One region of the Microbispora sp. H10830 genome, then DNA from elsewhere that is predicted to be linked to it. Evidence: riboswitches for the same ligand, from Rfam matches in the RefSeq annotation. Region 1 holds a riboswitch; the other holds the start of a gene.
What was found. A riboswitch is a leader RNA that binds a small molecule or an ion and turns the genes downstream of it on or off. The one in region 1 is predicted to bind thiamine pyrophosphate.

Region 2: another riboswitch for thiamine pyrophosphate. It lies ahead of thiO (glycine oxidase ThiO); the one in region 1 lies ahead of HHX35_RS05245 (cytosine permease).

The regions. Positions count from the first base shown of each region.
Region 1 is NZ_JABBWX010000002.1:95,539-99,068, forward strand. It holds gene HHX35_RS05230 (Fpg/Nei family DNA glycosylase) at 1-109, shown strand, start outside; gene HHX35_RS05235 (alpha/beta fold hydrolase) at 146-1,024, opposite strand; gene HHX35_RS05240 (rhodanese-like domain-containing protein) at 1,219-1,542, shown strand; TPP riboswitch at 1,598-1,714, shown strand; gene HHX35_RS05245 (cytosine permease) at 1,705-3,045, shown strand; gene HHX35_RS05250 (BTAD domain-containing putative transcriptional regulator) at 3,267-3,530, shown strand, end outside.
Region 2 is NZ_JABBWX010000001.1:371,989-375,518, reverse strand. It holds gene HHX35_RS01725 (thiazole synthase) at 204-968, opposite strand; gene thiS (sulfur carrier protein ThiS) at 971-1,171, opposite strand; gene thiO (glycine oxidase ThiO) at 1,168-2,316, opposite strand; TPP riboswitch at 2,305-2,415, opposite strand; gene HHX35_RS01710 (dihydrofolate reductase family protein) at 2,528-3,070, shown strand; gene HHX35_RS01705 (FAD-dependent oxidoreductase) at 3,182-3,530, shown strand, end outside.

The DNA.
Region 1 (3,530 bases):
CACGATCAGGGAGGTGTCGTTCGCCGACTCGTCGCTGCAGTACTGCCCGACCTGCCAGACCGGCGGCAAGCCGCTGGCCGACCGCCGCCTGTCGCGCCTGCTCAAGTAGGTCTGCGAGAGCGACCCCACCTTCGGTGGGTTCACGTCAGGCCCGGAGGAACTCGGCGATCGGCTCGGCCTGGCCGAAGATGGCGTGACCGGTCCCGGGGAGCAGGTTCACGGTCGCGTGCGCAACGCACTCACGGACGCGCCGCACGGTCTGGCGAGAGTCGATCATGGCGTCGCGGTCGCCGGCGATGACGAGTACGGGCATGGTGAGGCCCCGCAACGCGTCGTCGGGGAACACCGGGAGCTTCTCCCTGCGCGGGTTGAAGTGCGTGAACGTCAGGACGACGGCGTCGAGGGCCTGCCGGTCCCTCTCCCCGTCGAGGCCCGCGACGGCCATCGCCGACTCGCGTAGTCCACCACGTCGGAACGGGCCGGTCAGCAGGGCCTTGAAGATCCAGCCGACCTTCTGCCGCCCCACGCCGCCAGGGCATATCAGGGCCAGTCGAGTCACTCGTTCCGGACGGCGGATGGCGTAGTCCAGGGCCGTCCAGCCGCCGAGGGAGGTGCCGACGAACGCGGCGTCGGCGATCCCGAGCCCCCGCAGCACGTCGTCGAGCCAGAGTGACACGGCGTCGGAGTCCAGGGCGGGGCGTGAGGGCGCGCTCAGGCCCGGCTCGCCGACCAGGTCGACGGCGTACGTGCGGAAGTGCCGGGACCAGGTGGGGACGTCTCCCCGCCACATCGAGGCGTTCGCGCCCGAGCCGTGCAGCAGCACGAGAGGCGGCGCGTCCGAGGGGCCGCAGGCGTGAACGAAGGTCTCGCCCTCGCGAGTCGGCACCCGTACGTGCTCGGCCGGGATCGGCCAGGCGTCCAGCACCCGCCGGTAGTGGTCGAGGAGCTCGCGCCGACCGGCCTCGGACTTGTAGATCGTCATGACGCCCGCGCCGCCGGCCGCGCGCCGCACCACATCGTTCACCGTCGGCCTCCCGCCGGAGAGGACCGCACATGGCGGCCTCGATTGTCATTTATCGCTCTCTAACATACGTGAATAAGGGAGGGATAGGGAAGTTTGGGTAACGCGCGACCGTGTCGATGCGGCCCGCGGATCACCGTGGGTCACAGCTCGCCGCATGGGCCCGGGCATCGGCGGTGTGCCGTCAGAATGGGCGCATGACATTGCCGGAAATCGCCCCCGAGGCACTGCCCGAAGACGCGTACCTGCTGGACGTCCGCGAGCACGAGGAGTGGGTGGCCGGCCACGCTCCCGGCGCCGTCCACATCCCGCTCGGCGAACTGCAGGTGCGGGTCGACGAGGTGCCGCACGACCGGCCGGTGTACGTGGTCTGCCGGGTCGGCGGCCGGTCGGCGCACGCCGCGATGTGGCTCAACCACATCGGCAGGGACGCCGTGAACGTGGACGGCGGCATGCGGTCCTGGGCCGCCGTCGGGCGTCCGATGGTGAGCGAGACCGGGGAGGCGCCTTACGTGGCGTAGGGACGGGGGCGGCGTAGGAAAACGGTCAAAGAAGTGTCATAATCCCCAAGACATCATCAATACCCGCGGGAGCTCGGGCGTGACCGGGCTGAGAGGGCGGATCCACATCGTGCCGCCGACCGCATGAACCTGTCCGGATAATGCCGGCGTAGGGAGCGTGTGATGACTTCTGCCGTCGTCGACGACGCGTACGCGGAGGTTCCGCTCACTCTTGACGAGGAGGCTCCGAGGACCCTGGGCGTGCTCGACCAGGGCGCCTTCTGGGCCAACCTCGGCGTCAGCCTCCTCGGCTTCTCGGGGGCGCTGTTCCTGCTCGACCCGCTGGGCGGCAAGCCGCTGACCTTCACCGCGGCGGTGCTCGCCGCCGTCGTCGGCAGCCTGCTCGGGACGGCGATGGTCGGCCTTGCCGCGATCCCCGGCGTACGCACCGGGCGGCCCGCGATGGTGCTGCTGCGCGGCCTGTTCGGGGCCCGCCTCTCGTACATCCCGACCGTGCTGAACATCGTGCAGATGCTCGGCTGGGGCGCCTTCGAGCTGTGGGTCATCGCCAACGGCGCGCAGGCGCTGTTCGGCCCGGCGGTGCCGTACGCGGTGTGGGCGGTCGTGGCGGGCGCGCTGACGATCGCGCTGACGATCCGGCCGCTCGGCGCGCTGCGGCTGCTGCGGCGGTACGTCACGGCGGGCGTGGTGATCGCGATGATCTGGCTGTCGGTCGCCCTGTTCCGGCAGGGGCCGTCCGTGGGGAGCGGCTCCTGGGACGCCTTCGCCCCCGCCGTCGACTACGTCATCGCGCTGTCGGTGTCGTGGGTGCCGATGGCCGCGGACTACGCCAGGCACTCGCGGTCGAGCGGCGCGGCGTTCACCGGTGTCGTCGCGGGATACACGATCGCCCAGGTGGCCTGCCTGGCCCTCGGCATCGCCGCGCTCGCCCTGGTCGGCAACGACGGGGACAAGGTGTGGGACCCGTTCGTGGCCGCCCCTCTCGGGGTCGTGTTCTTCGGCATCCTGGTGCTGCGCGAGGCCGACCAGTCGTTCGCGAACGTCTACTCGACGACGGTGTCGATCCAGAACCTCGCGCCGCGCTGGGACCGCCGGGTCATCTCGGTCGTGATCGGCGTGCTCACCACGCTGATCGCGCTGTTCGCCGACGTGAACTCCTACGGCGCGTTCCTGAGCGTGATCGGGGCCGTGTTCGTGCCGATGTTCGCCGTGCTCGTGGTGGACTACTTCGTGCTCGGCGGGGCCGCCCGGTGGAACACGGCCGAGGACGCCCCCTCCCGCTGGCTCATGATCGTGCCGTGGATCCTCGGGTTCGCGGCGTACTGGATCGTGACCTCCACGCCGACGGTCGGCTGGTGGGACGGGATCTGGACCGAGGTCCGCCTCGCCCTCGGGTTCGTCCACCAGCCGTGGATGAACGCGGCGCTCGCCGCGTTCCTCGTCGCCGGGCTGGTGACCGTGGCGCTGTCCCTCCCGGGCCGCCGCCTGCGGTCGCGCCGTTAGGGCGCTCGGCTTCCCCCCGCGTCGGCTTCTCACCCGCGTCGGCTTCTCACCCGCGTCGGCTTCTCACCCGCATCGGCTTCTCACCCACAGGCAAGTGAGTTGCAAGACGACGCCTCAAGACTGCCGCCCAGGGAAGGCCCGCGCCGGCCTTCACCGGCAGAGAGGCCGTGGGGGCAGTGGAATTCCGGGTTCTGGGTCCTTTCGAAGTCCGGGACGGCGAGGTGCCGGTCGGTGTCGGAGGCCCGCGGCAGCGGGCCGTCCTGGCCCGGCTGGTGCTCGCCGGGGGCGCGGTCGTCTCCACGGACACGTTGATCGAGGACCTCTATCGCGGCACGCCACCGGCCACCGCACTCGAGTCGATCCACGTCTACGTGTCGAACCTGCGTCGTGTGATCGAACCGCAGCGGGCGCCGCGGACCCCTCCCCGGCTCCTCGTCGCCAAACGCCCCGGTTATCTGCTCGCCACCCCGGACGTCGACGCACTG
Region 2 (3,530 bases), on a different contig from region 1:
GTTTACGGGTGATTTGCCGCCCGGCGTGTTCCCGAATCCCAAACCGAGACCTATTCGGCCGCCTCCCGTGCGGTCCGAAAAGCCGTGCCGATTCCGAAAGCCGGGCTTACCAGACGTGAGATCGCCCGCCTTCCCGCCCGCCCGCGCGGACTTCTCGGGACGGGCGGGCGAGGGGAGGACGGCTGGTCGCGGCGATGGCGGATTCAGGAGGGGCGGGCGGGGGAGGACGCCTCGGCGTAGCGGCGGCGTGGGATGCGCCCGGCGAGGCGGGCCAGCCGCCCAGCCGTGACCGCCTGCCGCATGGCCGCGGCCATCAGGCCGGGCCGGTGGGCCCGGGTCACGGCGCTGGCCAGCAGCACCGCGTCGCAGCCCAGCTCCATCGCCTGCGCGGCGTCGCTGGCCGTGCCGATGCCGGCGTCGAGGATCACCGGCACCGTGGCGGCCTCGACGATCAGCTCGATGCTGTGCGGGTTGCGGATGCCCAGCCCGGAGCCGATCGGGGCGCCGAGCGGCATCACGGCGGCGCACCCGGCGTCCTGGAGCCTGCGGGCCAGCGCCGGGTCGTCCCCGATGTACGGCAGCACCACGAAACCGTCGGCGACCAGCCGCTCGGCGGCGTCGAAGGTCTCGATCGGGTCGGGCAGCAGGGTCCGCTCGTCCGCGATGACCTCAAGCTTGACCCAGTCGGTCTCCAGCGCCTCGCGGGCCAGGCGTGCGGTCAGCACCGCCTCCCCGGCGGTGAAGCACCCCGCCGTGTTCGGCAGCACCTTGATGCCGCGGGCGCGCAGCAGGTCGAGCACCGAACCGCGGGACTCCGGGTCGAGCCTGCGCATCGCGACGGTCGTCAGCTCGGTGCCGGACGCCTCCAGCGCCTGGTCGAGCACCTCCAGCGACGGCGCGCCGCCTGTGCCCATGATGAGCCGCGAGGTGAACTTCTCCCCGCCCAGCACGAGGACGTCGTCGGTCATGCTCACCCTCCCTGCACAGCCGTGAGCACCTCGACGCCGTCGCCGTCGGCGACCTGGGTGGAGTCCCAGGCGCTCCGGCTCACGACTTCGCCGTTCAGCGCCACCGCGACCCCGGACGTGAGGGGCGTGAGGGTCCGTACGGCGTCGCCGATCGTGGCGCCGTCCGGCAGTTCGGCCGCGCCTCCGTTGATCGTGACTTTCATTGGCTGAATCTCCCTGGATCGCAGAACCGGGCGACCGGAGGCACCTCGTCGCCGGTGAGGAACGCGGCGACGGCGTCGGCGGTGATCGGGGACAGCAGCACCCCGTTGCGTCCGTGCCCGGTCGCCGCGAGCACGCCGGGCGGCCCGGCCGGGCCGATGAGCGGCAGGTTGTCGGGCGTGCCCGGGCGGAAGCCGGTCGTCGTCTCGGCCAGTTCGAGCTCCGTGATGCCGGGCACCAGTTCGCGGGCGTCGCGCAGCAGCTCGTACACCCCTCCGGCGGTGACCCGCGCGTCGAACCCCATCTCCTGGGTCGTGGCGCCCAAGGTGATCTCTCCGTCGCCCCGGGGGACCAGGTAGGCGGGGGCGCCGTGCACCAGCCCCCTGACGCACCGGGTGAGGAAGCCCCGGGGCCCGCGCAGCCGGAGGATCTCGCCCTTGACCGGGCGTACCGGCAGGCCGGGCAGCAGGGACGCCGACCACGACCCGGCCGCCACGACGACCTGACCGGCCGCGACGGCGCCGCCGGACTCCAGCCGTACGCTCGGAGCGCCGGACCCCTGGGCGTCGATCCCCGCGACGCGCTCGGTCACCAGCGTGCCGCCCGCCTTCTCGAACGCCGCGAGCAGGGCGCGCACGACCCTGCGGGGGTTGACCCACGCGTCGTCGCGGGCCAGCAGCCCACCGCGTACGGAGGGGGAGAGCATCGGCTCGAAGGAGCGGCACTCGCGCCCGGTGAGCCGCTCGACCCGCAGGCCGAGCGTCCGCTCGAAGGCCGCGAGGTCGTCGAGGACGGCCATGTCGTCCGCGCCGCGGGCGACCTCCAGCGTGCCCTCGGTCCGGTAGTCGAGGTCGTCGCCGGTCTCGTCCTCCAGCTCCGCCCGGAACGCCGGCCAGGCCGCCAGCGACGCGAGGCCGAGCCGCAGCAGCGGCTCCTCCGTGTAGGTCACCTCGCTGACCGGCGCGAGCATCCCCGCCGACGCGTGAGTGGCGCCGCCTCCTGGCGTGGGGTCGACCACCGCCACCGACAGGCCCCGCCGCGCGGTGCGCCAGGCCGCGGCCAGGCCCTCCACCCCGCCGCCCACGATCAGGACGTCGTAGCCGGACTGCGCGCCGGACTGGGCGCCGGATGGCGGTGTGCGGGACACAGCGCTCCCTTCGCCGGCATTACCCGGATCAGGTCGGGGCGGTCGAGAGCCTCACGCTCTCCTCTCAGCCCGGTCCGCCGGGCTCCCGCGCGTCTTACGCCCACAAGGGTAGTACGCCGCCCATAACGGCCGATCGCCGGATCGGCGGGTCCGGGGCCGCCCGCGGGCGCATGATGGCGCGACGTGGATCGACCCGACGGAGGTGCCCCTCATGGCCACGATGCTGTACTCGGCCACCATGTCGCTGGACGGCTTCATCGCCGGGCCGGGCGGCGACATGTCCTGGCTGACCGAACATCTCGGGCCCAACCCGACCGTGGACGCGCTCGTCGGCGACATCGGCGCGCTGCTCGTCGGCAACCGCACCTTCCGCGGTGACGACCCCTACCGGGACACCCCCCAGGAGGGCGAGCCGTTCGGTGGCGGGTGGAGCGGGCCGCAGTTCGTGCTCACCCACGACGTCCCGGCCGCGCCGGTGCCCGGCGTGACCTTCGTGACGGAGTTCGGCGCCGCCGTCGCGGCGGCCAAGTCGGCCGCGGGGGACAAGTACGTCAACGTGCTCGGCGCGGACGTCGCCGCGCAGTGCCTCGACGCGGGCCTGCTCGACGAGATCCTCGTGTGCGTGGCGCCGGTCATGCTCGGCGACGGCGTCCGGCTGTTCTCCCACCCCGGCGGCGATCGGGTCAGGCTCGAACGGATCAGCCTCACGCACGTGCCGCACGCCACGAACATCTGGATGCGCGTGGTGCGGTGAGGGCCCGGCGTCCTTCACAACGTGGGCCCCCGCGGAAGTGCGCGTCAATTGCCCAACTCGTTATGGGGGGCCCGTTGGCCAGGGCCCCCGTTGACAATCTATGGTCAAGCTGTGGATCACGTCGTGGTGGTGGGTGCCGGCCTGGCCGGCGTGCGAAGCATCGAGGCGTTGAGGGCCGGTGGATTCACCGGCCGCATCACGCTCATCGGCGAGGAACACCATCGCCCCTATGACCGGCCGCCGCTGTCGAAGGCGGTGCTGCTCGGAGAGACCGACTCCACCGTGGTCGACTCCGATCTCGACGCCCTCGACGTGCGGCTGTGCCTCGGCACGGCGGCCAAGGGCCTGCGCGACGGCGTGCTGGAGACGACCGAGGGCGAGCTGGAGTACGACGGCCTGGTCATCGCCACCGGCGCCACGCCGATCCGCCTGCGCGGAGAGGGCCGCCAGCACGTGCTGC